Regions from separate parts of the Absicoccus intestinalis genome, predicted to be linked through region 1. Evidence: riboswitches for the same ligand, from Rfam matches in the RefSeq annotation. Region 1 holds a riboswitch; the other holds the start of a gene.
The links. A riboswitch is a leader RNA that binds a small molecule or an ion and turns the genes downstream of it on or off. The one in region 1 is predicted to bind glycine.

Region 1 (7,952 bases):
TATAGATAGAAATTATAGATCGCATAAACAATGAAGATCCAGCCCAAGACTTGTATGATGGTTCCCAATGCTTTTACGTTAAATACCAGTAAAAGGATTCCTAAAATGGCATATAATATGGCACTGAATACAATTTCACGTTGACATTTTTGTAAAAAATTTCTCATGATGAACGCCTTCCTTTTTTAACCATTATAACCTAGGTTATCCGATTTGCGCATTCTTTTTATGATGAGTATACTAAAGATAACCACAAATGGAGGTATGAATATGAGAGCCGTTGTTTTGATCGATAATGGATATGAAGAATTAGAAACGATGGGACCCATCGCACTGTTGCGACGTGGCGGTGTGGATGTGGACATCGTTCGTTTGGAAAAAGAAGATGTGACCGGTCGTTTTGGGGTACAATATACGCCAACCATTCCTTATGAAGACTATGATTTTGAAAAGGCTGATTGTTTGGTGATACCGGGAGGACCGCAACATATGACGATGCGCAAAGATGAAAGAGTCTTAAAATTGCTTCCTTTTTTTGCGCAAGAAAAAATCCTTGGTGCGATTTGTGCGGCCCCAACCATTCTTGGCCAAGAAGGCTTATTAAAAGGGAAGAATTATACTTGTTTTGAATCTTTGAATGATGATTTTGGCGGTATCTATCATCGTCAATATGTTGTGCGGGATGGCAATTTGATTACGGCTTGTTCTGCTGCAGCCAGTGTGGAATTTGGTTTTGCACTTTTAGAGGCTTTGATTGGTAAGACCCATGCCGATCAAGTAAAGGAGTCCGTTTATTATGGGTTCGATCATTAATTATATTCGTTCTGGTGAAAAACATCGACAAACGCACTATGTGGGTATGGAAATTGAGCATTTTATCATTCATAAAGAAACGGGTTTACCAATGCCCTATGCGGATATTGAGCGATTGTTTCATCAAATTGAATCCAATTATCCGCAAAAAAGTTATGAAAAAGGACATATCGTTGCTTTAGGAAATGAAGATACTTTGATCACGTTAGAACCCGGTTGTCAATTGGAGTTTTCGTTCCACTATACCGATCAGATCGAAGCGATTGAAAAAATGTATCAAAGAGCAATGAAACCCATTGAAGCTTTTGTACAAGCCAATGGCTATTCGATCGTATATAGCGGGGGCATTCCAACGGTATCGGTGGATGCGTATCCACGCATTGACAAAGATCGTTATCAATATATGGAAGCGTATTTTGCTCATTCGGGAACGCGTGGGAAAGAAATGATGAAGGGAACGGCGTCGATCCATGCTTCGATTGATTTTGCGGATGAGCTGGATTTTGTTCGAAAATATCGGATGGCCAATATCTTGCACCCGCTTTTTGCTTTGATCAGTTTTAATACACCCTATTATGCAGGAAAACCGAATACGGATATTTTGTTACGGGATTCCATTTGGCAGCATACCGATCCCCAAAGATGTCATATCATTGAGGATTTGTTTTCACCAACCTTTGGTTATGCAAGTTATGAAAACTATGTATTGGATGATCCTTTGATCTTAATGCATACACAAGACCAATTCATTCCAACGGGGAATCAAACGTGTAAAGAAGTGGCACAAACGTATGGGTTTGGTACACCAGAAATCGAACACTATTTATCGATGGTCTTTCCGGATATCCGGGTTAAGAAATGTATGGAAATTCGTTCGGCGGATAGTATGCCTTTACCGAATTTATTGGCCTATGCAGCTTTTATCAAAGGAATTTTCTATGATGAAACAATCATTCGTGATGTGAATCAATGGGCGCATTCGATCGATGAGATCCAAGATGCGAAACGAGCCATTCAGAAGGATGGTTGGCAGGCTTATGTCTATGGTCGACCAGTACAGTCTTTGGTCCATGCATTGAAAGAATCCGCAAAAGGTAACCTATTGATACAAGAACAAGGATATTTAGAAGCCTTGGGGAGTCAAAATGTCAATCGACCAGCAATATAAAGAATATATCGAGAAGCACTTTTTGGAGAGCAAGAAAAGTGCTTTTCAAATGGAAAATGCCATTATTGAAAGTGAATTGAATGCGGGCAATCAGAATTATACGCATACCCTCCATATTCCGAAGATCTTTTCTCAGGAAGATAAACAACGGTTCCATCAGATCGTTCATCAAACGTATACCATCTTTGAAAAAGTCATTCAGGCTTATAAAGAAGATGAGAAGATTCGCTCTCTCTTTCCTTTTTCGAAGCAATTGGAAGACTTTATCTTGTTGCCGAATCGATACGATGTGAGCATCCCGATTTGTCGGATCGATATTTTTTATGATGAAAAGACCAAAGATTTTAAATTTTGTGAGTTCAATACCGATGGCACTTCCGCTATGCATGAAAATGCGAAGTTAGCGGAGTTATTAAAGTTCAATAATGTATATCGACAGGATCCCCATACCTATGAACAAATGGAATTGGAAGATCATTGGGTCGATGCCTTTTTATCTTTGGCTGATGATCAGATACCACCGCATCCGATGGTCGCTATTGTTGATTTTTTAGAAAATGCCTATTTGAATGAGTTATATGTGTTCCAACAAATCTTTAAGCGGCATGGCTGTCAATGTGAAGTCCTAGATATTCGGGATTTGGCTTTTGATGGGACGCATCTGCATTCGATCTATACGAATCGAAAAATAGATATGGTGTATCGTCGAGTGGTGACCAGTGATATCGTCGATCGTTGTGCCGGTCTTGATTTTTTGGAGGCCATCAAACAACAAGCTGTTATTTTGATTGGTGGTTTTCAAACCCAGATCATCCATAATAAACAAATCAATCAAGTATTGCGACATCCATGGATGCAAGCGTATCTGACGGATGAAGAAAATGCGTTTATGGAAAAGCATTTACCAAAAACGTATGATCTAAACAAAAACGTGCCCATTGATTTAGATGATAAGGATCATTGGATCATCAAGCCGAAAGATTCCTATGGGGCGCAAGGTGTATGGGCGGGTGTTGATCTGCATCAAGCCCAATGGGATGAACAAGTCAAACGTTGTATGGATCGCAATTATTTGGTGCAAGAATATATTCAACCGTATCGAAATCAGAATATTGATCTGGTCCGGGAAAAGGAATTTAAACCCTATGCGAATATGACAGGGCTATATGTATACAATGGCCAATTTGCGGGTGTGTATTCTCGTTGTAGTGATGGCGGTGTGATCTCCACGCAATACAATGAGCGTTCGATACCTACTTTATTTATGGTATAATGAACAAGAAAAGGGGAATTTGTATGGGTAAACGAGTTCGAGTTTGGATCATGCGTGTGATCGCGATCGTGATCGTTGTCTTTATGGTGGTTGAATTGGGTGCCAATATTTTTACGGGCAATTCGTCTTCCAACCAAAAAACAACCGAAAAAACCACAACCAAAACATCAAAATATACATATGTGAATGAGAGTTCTGTCTTTCATTTGGATGGTATTGATCAAGATGTCCTATTGCCAAAGGGCATGACGGTTCAATCCAAAAATGAAGATCAAAATACGCATGCCATTACGTATAATTTTGGTGCTGTAAAGTATGATAATTTTAGTGCGAGCATCCTCATTACCACCAAGGAAAGTGGTAAGAATGGTACGTTTGCGGATGGTGAATTGGTTTCCTTGGATACCTTGGCCAATGGCTTAAAAGAAAATGGTGAATATTCCAATTGGAATTATTTGACCTTTCGTGGCGATACCAACAATTACTTAGAGCAAGTACAAACCATTCATCAAGAAAAAGATGCAACAGCAAAATATGAGATCGACTACAACATCTATGATGTAGATGGCAAGAATTACTATATGATTTCTTTGTTCTTAGTGACACCAGAAAATCCAGATAAGACCGATTTATTACATCTAGACAAGATGGGTAAGGAAATGATGGCTAAGATGTCTTACATGAAGAAAGATATCTTTATGGAGTATGCTTTGCCAGAAGATAAAGCTGATCAATTCAATCATCTAAAGTAAAACGAGCCATTCAGCTCGTTTTTTTTTGATCGGATCGCATAGAGTTTATACAAAGCGGGTGAAATGGTAAGGATGTAATTGCCAATGAGTTCGATTACATCGGCATGAAAGCCTCGTTTGAAATCAAAGACGCCATAGCCTTCTTGATCGGGTTCGAAATAGCCGCTGATGCCATAGAAATTATAATAGCTATATCCTTTCTCGATGGCTTGTTGGATCATGGCCCATTGCAAGGCATAAGGTCCCTTATAGGTCTTATAGATGTCATTGGAGCCACTGGCTAAATAGATGATTTCCTGGCCATAGAAGATATACATGGCAGCTGCCAATCCCAATTCCTTACCATGGGTTTGCGCGAGTTGTTTGGCTTCTTTTATGCGCACATCCAAAGCCTGAAGATTGGCTTGGGCTTTTTGTAAACGATGTTTTGAGTTTTTAGAGTAGGGGTTGAGACGCAATCCATCCTGGGCTTGTTGGATCGTGCTTTTTTCTTTTTCCATCGATTGATAGAGACTTGTCAAATAGGCATCTAGATCCAAATAGGCATAATAGGCCTGGGCATGGTCTTGGAAACAATCGTATTGTTCTTGATAGTAGCTTAAGGGAAAAAAAGGAAAATTTCTTCGTTGTCCTGTTTCTTTGACCATATGGTAAAGGATGGGAAGTTCTTCTCTGGATAAAGGGCGCACTTGAATGGTGTTTCTCATGGCTTTACGAATGTTTTGTCGGGTCTTGGCGCTAAAAGAAGCAAATACTTCTTCTTTGGTTTTCTGTCGAAGATCGAGTACCGACATCCAGCGACATTGTTTGGTTTCATCGTATCCTTGTTTCCATGGAAGTTGTTGAAAGTGCATGTCTTTGTATTGTTGGACAATGTCAAAGTGATCCCAGCCATGGTCTACGATATGGCCATCTTTATCTCTTTGACGCAAAGGGATATAGGGATCGGTTTCTAAAAAGACGCACTTTTTTTGTTTCAAAAAGGGTTTGAGTTGGGCATAGAACGATTGAAGATATTCTGGATGGGACCCATCATAGATGGGGCCTCTGGGCAGATACGCAAAGGTAAATCGTTTCATCAGGGGTCGTAAACAAAGCAGGGCACAAATTTGGATGGTATTCTTTTCTTTTCCTGCCAAATAATAGATGTGTCCGCCATTTTGACTCATTTTTTTGCCTTCATAGCTCGATTGCAGAAAGTTTCGTTGGGGATAGTTTGTGATCCAATTTTCATAGGTATCATTGGTGATTTCAATTAAATCCATTGTGTATAAAGCCTCCTAAGCTATTGGATAGTATGCAGTGTTTACATAAAAAGAACCTTAAATGAATGTTTATTAAAATTATATATATATATATTAAAAAAGTAAAATATTAAATGAATCAGAACAATCATTGAAAATATTCTATGAAAAAATATTGAAAATAAATGAAAGAAAATGGTATACTCGAATCATCGTAGAAGTTATCAGGAAGACTGATAATGGAGAAACTCTGGAGAATCTCTTAGGAGTACCGAAGGGGCAAGTGGTAACATGAAACTCTCAGGTAAAAGGACAGGGTGTATAGAATAAGAAAACAGGTCGGATTCTACGGTAAAAGTGGAATTCGACTTTTTGTTTTCGAGGAGGAGAGAGTATATGGATGCAATGCAAATTGCGAATGGAATTCCTATGTGGATTGCTTGTGGAGTTCCGGTTTGTGTGGTGTTGGTGCAAGCAATCACCTTTCTGAGAAAAGCCTATCAAGCAGGCAATAAGGTTGGTTTGAGCAAAGGACAAATGAAAGAAGCCATTCGAAGTGGTGCGATTACTTCGATTGGACCTTCCATCGTGATCCTTTCAGGGATGCTGTCGTTATTGATCACAGTGGGTGGTCCCATTGCTTGGATGCGTTTATCCTTGATTGGTGCTGTCATGTTTGAATCGACAGCGGCCAATATGGGAACAAGCGCTGTGGGTGTGACCTTAGGCGTAGATAAGATGACACCCCAAGCTTTGACAATGGCACTTTGGACCATGGTCATTGGTTCGATTGGATGGGTCTTATTTGCGACGTTTGCCGCCAATCGGATGGAAAAAGTGCAAACGAAGATTTCGGGAAATAATGCCAAACGATTGACAATGATTTCGGTGGCGGCAGTCATTGGAGTATTTAGTGCGATGTCAGCCACCCATTTGGTTCGGATGGATAAAAATGCAGTGGCCTGTGTATTAGGGGCTTTGATCATGGCTCTTATGATGTGTATAACTGAAAAATTTCAAATGAAACGTTTAAAAGAATGGAATTTGACCATTGCGATCTTGGGATCCATGATCATTACGGCATTACTATAGGAGGCAGAAGATGAAAGATTTTTATGAAAAAGAATATTTACCAATGATGCATCGCATTGGGAAAACAACAGGATATCTCGGTGCACTTTTATCGTTTACACCCGCTTTGTTGCTGGCAATCGTTTATCATTTATTGCCGGATTGGGCAGCTTTATTGACGGCTGCGATTGCCGCTATTTCGGCCTTTGGTATCTTATGGTTTGTGGAACCCATTTCTTATTTTGCCGTCTTAGGACCTGTAGGTACTTATATGGCCTTTCTTTCAGGTAATATTTCCAATATGCGCTTGCCTTGTGCAAGTATGGCGCAAGTAGCTGCCGATGTGGAACCAGGAACGGAACAAGGATCGATCATCGCAACGTTAGGTATGGCCATTTCGATTATTATCAATGTCTCTGTTTTGACAATCGGTGTTATTCTAGGTAGTCGAATTCTTTCTCAATTGCCACAATCAATTACATTGGCTTTGAATTATTTGTTACCTGCCTTGTTTGGTGCTTTGTTGATGCAATTTGCCATGAAACAAAGAAAATTAGGAGTCACCATGACTGTATTTGCCATCTTGATCAATGTAGCCATCAAAGCGGGATTGTTTACTTGGCTGCCTGGCTCAGCCAATTATTTAGGTACTTTATCTTGTGTGTTTGTTTCGATTTTCTTAAGTATGAAAGTGTTCCATGCCCATGAATAAACAAGATATCTTTCAGACAGTGGATTCGTTACAAAGCGTTTTTGAGGATTGTGTATCGACTTTGTTCACGCATCCAGAAACAGGCGGTCATGAAAAATTTTCGGCGAACTATTTGCGACAAATTTTATCATCAGCAGGTTTTACAATTCATGATCAGGCAAAGATGGAGCATACTTTCTATGCCGAATATGGCCAAGGCAAACCTGTCATTGCGATATTGGGAGAATATGATGCTTTACCAGGGCTATCGCAAAAGCCAATATCGCATCAAGAACCTGTCCAAGTCGGTGGGGCTGGTCATGGTTGTGGACACAATCTTTTGGGTTCTGCTGCTTTGGTGGCGGCATTGGCCATCCAACAATGGTTGGCAAAAGAAAACATGTCTGGCACCATTCGTTTTTATGGATGTCCCGAAGAAGAATTGCTATCGGGAAAAGTCAAAATGCTTCGCTTAGGAATGTTTGAAGGGTGTGATCTGGCTTTGAGCTGGCATCCTATGGATATCAATTGTGCCTATGAAGAGTCGTATTTAGCGAATATTTCGGTACGTTTTGTTTTTCGTGGTAAAACCGCTCATGCAGCGGTTGCCCCTTGGCAAGGACGAAGTGCCTTGGATGCCGTGGAATTAATGAACGTTGGAGTCAATTATTTAAGAGAACATGTCATTGATGCAGCACGAATCCATTACAGTACGCAATGTGACAATATCCCAAATATTGTCCCAGATCTTGCATCGAGTTGGTATTTTATTCGTGCACCCCATATGTCGGATGTGTTATCGATCTTAGATCGGGTGGAAAAAGTGGCTAAAGGCGCTGCCATGATGACCGAGACAACAGTGGATATCGATGTTGAATATGGTTGTTGGGAAATGAAGAAGGCTAAGATCATGACGGATATTTGTTATGAGAATTTGAAA
Region 2 (7,952 bases), on a different contig from region 1:
GAAATCATTGTGAAATCTCCCGTTCGTTTAACCGTTGCTGGTATTGGCGATGCATTGGCTACTTATTATGAAGCGCGTGCTTGCCAAAGAAGTGATGCTATTTCTTGTGCCGGTGGAAAAACCACCCAAGCGGCTATGGCCATTGCGAAACTATGTCGAGATACCTTGTTGGCAGAAGGTGTAAAAGCGAAAGTGGCTTTGGAAGCTGGGGGATGCACACCAGCTGTGGAAAAGATCATTGAAGCCAATACCTTACTTTCGGGCATTGGTTTTGAAAGTGCGGGACTTGCGGGAGCCCATGCGATCCATAATGGCTTAACGTGTTTGGAAGAATGTCATGCCATGTATCATGGCGAAAAAGTGGCCTTTGGTACCTTAGTTCAATTGGTATTGGAAGATGCTCCGAAAGAAGAATTGGATGTCCTGGTCCCTTTCTGTATCGAAGTAGGATTGCCAGTCACGATGGCACAACTAGGTGTCAAAGAATTGACGGATCAAAAATGTATGGATGTTGCGACATTGGCTTGTGCAGACAATGATACCTTACACAATATGCCATTTGAAGTCGATCCAACCATGGTTGCCCATGCGATCAAAGCAGCCGATGCATTGGGGCACTATTATTTAAACAAATAAAAACAGCACTTATTGTAGTGCTGCGATTTGAAGGAGTCCTTGTTCATCAATAAGGGCTTTTTTTAGAATTTGTAGATCTTGATCATGGATAACATCGTATTCTGCTCGATTTAAACAAATCATGACCGTTTGAAGAAGTTGTTTCTCTTTGACCCATTGTTCGGTCGAACCAAAGTCTTCATCGGCCAAGCGATGGATGTTTTCATCGGTTAGCACATTCCAATACGATGGGATCGTCGTGGTTGCCGGATTGGTGAAGTTGGGTTCTTGTAACACATTCTTGAAGATGGGAAAGTGATATTCTCGTTCCATGGCTAAAACGGCTTTGGCATAGTAAAGAGCTGCGGCAGAAACATCAGCCATTTCATCATCTTCATAAAATTGTTCCATATCACTGGCAGCTTCGATATAATCTAAAACTTGACCAGGGAGTTCTTTATAGTCGTTTTCGTCGATATGTAAGTACTCATAAAAACTGATTTCTTCTTCTGGTTCATTTTGTACTTTATCCATCATATCTTGTGCCATAGAATTCAAGTCTTCTTTTTGTTCATCACTTAAATTATTCATCATATTGGCAAGGCTTGAAAAATCAATATCACTAAATTTCATATCGTTCATCCTTTCGTAGATAGTCATTATAGCACAAAAGAAAAGCTTGGAAACCCAAGCTTAAACGGATTCTTCTGCGAACTCATCCACCGCAACCGATTGTTTTTCTGGTGCCTTGAAGTAATTCATCGTTTCTTCATAAACGACTTTACGTAAGCCAATCAAACCAATCAAGTTTGGTATAGCCATCAAACCATTGACGATATCCGCTAAGATAAAGATAAAATCCAATGTCATGAAAGGACCAATGGCGATAAATACGATATAAATGATTTTGTAGACTTTGACCGCTTTTAAACCTTTTAGATAGTACATGCAACGTTCGCCATAGTAGTTCCAACCGATGATCGTTGTAAAGGCAAAGAAAACCAAACCAATATTGACAATATATTTACCAACATAAGGAATAAATAAACCATTTTGGAAGGCATATGTGGTCATGGCTGCACCTTCTAATCCAGTTGTATTCGCATTCATGATCAAGATGGCAAGACCAGTCATGGTACATACGATGATCGTATCAATAAAAGTACCGGTCATAGAAATTAAGCCTTGTTCAACATGGGATTCAGTCTTAGCAGCTGCTGCGGCAATAGGAGCAGAACCCAAACCACTTTCATTGGAGAAAATACCACGGGCAATTCCTTTTTGCATCGCAACGCCAAGTCCACCACCAACAACGCTGGATGGAACAAAGGCGGTTTTAACGATCAAATAGAAAACGTTTGGAATGGCAGTTAGATGAGTGACTAAAATTAAGATCACACCAGTAATATAGAATACACACATGAAGGGAATGATTTTTTCAGCTACATGGGCAATACGATGAATACCACCAATGGTAATGAAGGCAACCAAGATCGTTAAGACGATCGCCGTTACATAGTTTGGCACATTAAAGCTTAATGTCAATGCATCGGAAATGGATTTCACTTGGGTGAACGTACCAATGCCTAAAAGGGCAACACCAACGCCAAATAAAGCAAAGATCTTGGCTAATAACTTGGAATGAAGTCCATTTTGAATGTAGTACATGGGCCCACCTGCAATTTGGCCATTTTCATCTTTTACACGATATTTATGAGCCAATAAGCATTCGGAATACTTTGTGGCAATGCCAAAGAAGGCAGATACCCACATCCAAAATAGAGCACCGGGTCCACCAGCTGCAATGGCCGTGGCCACACCAACGATATTTCCCGTACCAATGGTGGATGATAGGGCCGTACACAAAGCTTGGAAACCGGATACATCCCCGTTTTCGTCATTTTCTTCACTGTCACCATGGAAAATATAGTGAAACGCAAGTGGTAATTTCCGGAATTGTAAAAAACCAAGACGGAAGGTAAAATAAATTCCCGTTCCGAGAAGCAAGAGAATCAATGGTAGGCCCCAGATGGCACTATCGATCTTAGTAAGTATGGCAGTAAGCTCAGACATAAAAAAATTCCTCCTTAATTGGAGGAGACATATAAAAAAACTGTATCTCCTCTGTCCTTTTACCTGAGAGTTTTGCTCCTTCGGTGTCCATACGGATCTCTCCAGAGGTTCGTCCAATAGTGATCTATAGACCTGAAATCATTAATTCTTCGGTACATGCTTTCCATGTTCTCTCACTATTTTCATCCGAACACATGAAATATTATAGGTACATCCTATATATTATGCAAGATATTATGCAAGAAAAAATCATAAAAGCGTTGACAAATCGTTTAGGTGTGCTTTGTAAAAGAGATAAAAAATTTAGTATATTTTGCTTGAATGTTGTACAATGAGCTAAGTAAAATAAGACAATTTGCCTTAGGGAGAGTCTATATGACAGATTATCGTTATTTGTTGGATATCGCATTAATATTATTAAGTACCAAAGTTTTTGGTTTATTTACTCGTCGTCTTCAAATGCCTAGTGTTGTTGGGGCTTTGATTGCTGGTATTCTTTTAGGACCTGCTTGCTTAAATCTTGTCCAGATGAGCAATTTAATTGAATCTTTATCCGAAATTGGTGTCATTATTCTGATGTTTGGTGCCGGTTTGGGAACAAGTATTACCGATCTAAAACGAGCAGGACTCAAAGCGTTCATCATTGCCACCATTGGCGTCATTGTCCCATTGATCGTTGGTTATATCATTGGTGGTTTCTATAATGTAGGACCTGAAGCTTGGCTAGGCAATTTATTCTTAGGCGTTATCTTAACAGCAACAAGTGTAGGAATTACGGTAGAAACATTGAAAGAAATGAATTGTTTGGCAACAGAAAGTGGCAATGCCATCTTAGCTGCAGCCGTCATTGATGATGTTTTAGGTATCATTTGTTTGACTCTCGTTTCGGGAATGGCGGATACATCCGTGCATATTGGCATTGTTTTATTGAAAATTGTTTTGTTCTTTGTGTTCGCAATTGTTGCTGGCATCTTTTTACATAAAGCCTTTGAATTTTGGTTTGAACACGATTCACGAGGAGGTCTACAAAGATATTCAATTACTTCCTTTGCGTTCGCATTGATCATGGCTTATATTGCGGAAGCTTTCTTTGGTGTAGCGGATATCACAGGATCTTTTGTTGCAGGTTTGATCATTTCGGGTACGCAACAATGTCCATATGTCACCAAACGAATTGGCACGGTATCTTATATTTTGATCACGCCTATTTTCTTCGCAAGCATTGGTTTAAAACTTTCACCGATTCATTTTACCGGTGAAGTGTTGGCCTTAACTGTCATTTTGTGTATTGCAGCGGTTTTGACCAAAGTTGTTGGTTGTGGCTTGGGCGCTGCCGTCTGTCATTATTCGAAAGAACAATGTATTCGCATTGGTTGTGGTATGATTTCTCGTGGTGAAGTGGCCTTGATCGTGGCCAATAAAGGAATGGCATTAAACTTGTTGCCACAAATCTTTATTACCCCGGTCTTATTGAGCGTAGTCTTCTCAACGATCATTACCCCGATCTTATTGAAGGTCGTTTATAAACATGGTGATAACGATCCAGATTTCAATGTTCAAAATGCATAGGAATACAGTCTGAAGTCTTTTATCGAGATTTCAGACTTTTTTTATATAAGCATAAATTATTGTATGGATACTCCTAGTGGAGTCTTTTTTTTATTTATAAAGTATACACTACATATTGAAAAAGTCTTTTAAAAGTATATACTATAAAGTACAAAAGGTATATTTTATATATATCATTTAGGAGGAAGTACGATGCGAACAAGAGAAGAAGCCTATGTATTGTGGTTTGATGAATTGCGAAGAGAAGATGTGGCATTAGTTGGAGGAAAATCTTCTTCATTGGGAGAAATGACTTCCAAGACCAAGGCACCGGTGCCTTATGGTTTTGCGACAACGGCCTATGGCTATCGATATTTCATGGAAGCAACGGGAACCAATCAAAAGATTCGTGATGCATTGGCCCATTTGCATGATGTGGATGATTCGAATGAACTGTCCAAAGTGTGTAAAGAAATTCGTGAGATCATCATGGCTGCGTCCATGCCAAATGATCTACAAGAAGTCATTGAAGTTGCCTATGATCAATTGGCAAAAAAGATAGGAGAAGCGGATCCATTTGTAGCGGTCCGTTCCAGTGCAACAGCAGAAGATCTTCCCGATGCATCATTTGCTGGGCAGCAGGATACCTATTTGAATGTTAGAGGAAAAGCGGAAGTTGTGGAAAAAGTCAAAGAATGTTACGCTTCTTGTTTTACCGATCGAGCAGTCTATTATCGGGAAAAACAAGGCTTTTCTCATGAGGAAGTTGCCTTATCCGCAACCATCCAATTGATGGCTTTCTCTAAGGCTGCAGGTGTCATGTTTACCGTAGATATTTCGAATGGCTCGGATGAAAATATCATGATCGAAGCAGCCTGGGGACTGGGCGAATATGTGGTACAAGGAACGGTCACACCGGATAATTTTTTGGTTCGTAAAAGTGATTTAGCTATCGTCCGAAAACAAATCAATCGCAAACCCGTGGAATTGATTCAAAAAGAAGATGGTGGTGTTGAAGAACATAAAATTCCTGATGATCGTGCCCATGCCCCATCGATCACGGATGATCAAGTAAAGGCATTAGCTAAAATTGCGTTAGCGATCGAACAACATTATGGCTGTTACATGGACATTGAATGGGCCGTAGATCGAAGAGATGACCAAATCAAGATCCTACAAGCTCGTCCCGAAACGGTTTGGTCACGAAAAAAGAAAGAAAAGAAGGAAGTATCCAATATGACAACAAATCATCTTGTTTTAGTGAAGGGATTGCCCGCCAGTCCTGGCATAGCCACAGGAAAAGTACAAGTGATCCTGGATCCAGATGATATGGATCAATTTAAAGCTGGTGATATTTTGGTGACATCCATGACTTCGCCCGATCTTGTGCCAGCGATGAAAAAAGCAGTAGCCATCATTACCGATGCCGGTGGAATGACTTGTCATGCATCCATCGTATCTAGAGAATTAGGGATTCCATGTATTGTGGGGACAAAATCGCGTTCGCAATGTGCAACCGAGGTCTTAAAAACGGGCATGGAAGTTACTGTTGATGCCCACAATGGGATCATTTATGAGGGTATAGTTGCGGATATGATCAAACCAAAGGAAAAGCCAGAAGCAACAAGTGTCCAAGTGGAATACTTTGCACCGACGGCCACAAAGATCATGATGAATTTAGGAAATCCAGATCTAGCTGAAAAATACGCATCTTTACCATGTGATGGTGTTGGGCTGATGCGTGAAGAATTTATATGGACCACGTTTATTCATGAACATCCTTTGTATATGATCAAGACCGGTCGAGCACAAGAGGTCATTGATCAATTGGCTGATGGCATTGCCAAAGTGGCTCGGGCCTTAAATCCTCGTCCGGTTGTATTGCGGTTCTCGGATTTTAAATCGGGGGAATATCGCAATCTAAAAGGTGGCGAAGAATTTGAACCCGTAGAACCTTCGGATTTATTGGGTTGGCGAGGAGCCAGTCGTTATTATGATCCACGATATATCGAAGGATTTAAATTGGAATTACGCGCTGTGAAAAAAGTGAGAGAAGAATTTGGCTTGATCAATCTACATTGCATGATTCCATTTTGTCGAACAGTTGGTGAGATCCAAAAGATCACGACCATCATGCAACAGGAAGGATTGGTTCGAAATGATGATTTTAAATTGTATTTGATGGCTGAAATTCCGGCAAATATCATTTTAGCGGATCAATTTAATCCATATGTGGATGGCTATTCCATTGGTTCCAACGATTTAACGATGCTCCTTTTGGGTTGTGATCGTAACAATGAAGGCATTTCCTATTTATTCGATGAACGAAATTTGGCGATCAAACGAGCCATTCGTCATTTGATCGAAACGGCCCATCAAGATGGTAAGACGGTTTCAATTTGTGGACAGGCACCATCGGTGTATCCAGAATTTGCCCAATTTCTTGTGCAAAATGGTATTGATTATATTTCGGTCAATCCGGATATGGTCAAGATTACGAAGAAAAATGTGGCATCGTTTGAACAACGCTTGATTTTAGACAAAGTCACCGGTAAAGGTCGCAAGGATCCAGAAGATACAACTTGGTAAATATGATAAAATAAGTACAACTAAGGATGGTGGAATCATGGAGCTGAGTGACCGACAAGAAAAGATCGTTGAAATTGTTCGTCGACAAGGACCGATTTCAGGCAATGCGATCGCATCACAGTGTCATGTCACACGTGCTGCATTACGAGGAGATTTTGAACTGTTGACCTCGTTGGAAATTATTGGTGCCAAAAGAAAATTGGGCTATTACTATATAGGAAAACCGATGGATCCTTTGTACAATACCCTTTTAAATCGAAGTGTTGAGCAATATTGTTCATTACCGGTTGTCGTAGCACCCGATAGCCATGTTTATGATGCCATCATTGCACTGTTTACAGAAGATGTGGGAAGCGTCTTTGTCTCGGATCAAGAGCATTTGATTGGTATTGTATCCCGAAAGGATCTCTTGAAAGCAGCAATGCGCAATGATGATCTGAAGACACTTCCGATTTCGATGGTCATGACACCGAAATCGAAGTTGGTGACGATCTTGGATTCGGAATCCATTGTGGTTGCTGCGCAAAAAATGATTGATCATGAAGTGGATTGTTTACCCGTTCTTCATCAAGAAGAAGATGGATCCCTTCGTATTCGTGGACGAATCACCAAAACGAATTTTACTCAGATCATCGTGGACTTAGCCAAACAGAAAAGGGGATGATGGTGTGTCAAAAACCAAACCGACAATCTATGTTGTTTCGGATTCGATTGGTGAAACTGCAGAGACCGTTGTGCGTGCTGCTATTTCTCAATTTCCTGATGAATCGTTTGATATGATTCGTTTACCGAATGTTCGCGAGTTTTCCCAAATTGATAGCTTGTTAGCGGAAATCGGAAATCAACCCACGATCATTGCGCATACATTGATTTCACCAGAATTACGTACGTATTTGAGTGTGCGTTGCCAACAAAATTACATTACAACGGTCGATATCATGGGACCGATCATGAGTGCGGTGGGAACGATCACGACAAGTTCACCCAGTCTAGAACCTGGATTGGTGCATCGACTTGATCAGGAATATTTTAAGAAAGTCAGTTCCATTGAATTTGCGGTCAAATATGATGATGGTAAAAATCCTGTCGGTTTTTTACATGCCGACATTGTCTTGGTGGGAGTATCC

Region 2: another riboswitch for glycine. It lies ahead of MOZ64_RS02005 (alanine/glycine:cation symporter family protein); the one in region 1 lies ahead of MOZ64_RS00305 (DUF5058 family protein).

The regions. Positions count from the first base shown of each region.
Region 1 covers NZ_JALBUS010000001.1:66,248-74,199, reverse strand. Annotated here, with positions in the region: gene MOZ64_RS00335 (HdeD family acid-resistance protein) at 1-167, opposite strand, end outside; gene MOZ64_RS00330 (DJ-1/PfpI family protein) at 271-813, shown strand; gene MOZ64_RS00325 (glutamate-cysteine ligase family protein) at 797-1,981, shown strand; gene MOZ64_RS00320 (hypothetical protein) at 1,959-3,254, shown strand; gene MOZ64_RS00315 (hypothetical protein) at 3,278-4,006, shown strand; gene MOZ64_RS00310 (peptidoglycan bridge formation glycyltransferase FemA/FemB family protein) at 3,994-5,271, opposite strand; glycine riboswitch at 5,491-5,576, shown strand; gene MOZ64_RS00305 (DUF5058 family protein) at 5,647-6,342, shown strand; gene MOZ64_RS00300 (hypothetical protein) at 6,353-7,033, shown strand; gene MOZ64_RS00295 (amidohydrolase) at 7,026-7,952, shown strand, end outside.
Region 2 covers NZ_JALBUS010000002.1:154,646-162,597, reverse strand. Annotated here, with positions in the region: gene MOZ64_RS02015 (glycerol dehydrogenase) at 1-636, shown strand, start outside; gene MOZ64_RS02010 (hypothetical protein) at 646-1,248, opposite strand; gene MOZ64_RS02005 (alanine/glycine:cation symporter family protein) at 1,309-2,688, opposite strand; glycine riboswitch at 2,730-2,803, opposite strand; gene MOZ64_RS02000 (cation:proton antiporter) at 3,064-4,257, shown strand; gene ppsA (phosphoenolpyruvate synthase) at 4,450-6,825, shown strand; gene MOZ64_RS01990 (helix-turn-helix transcriptional regulator) at 6,863-7,489, shown strand; gene MOZ64_RS01985 (pyruvate, water dikinase regulatory protein) at 7,494-7,952, shown strand, end outside.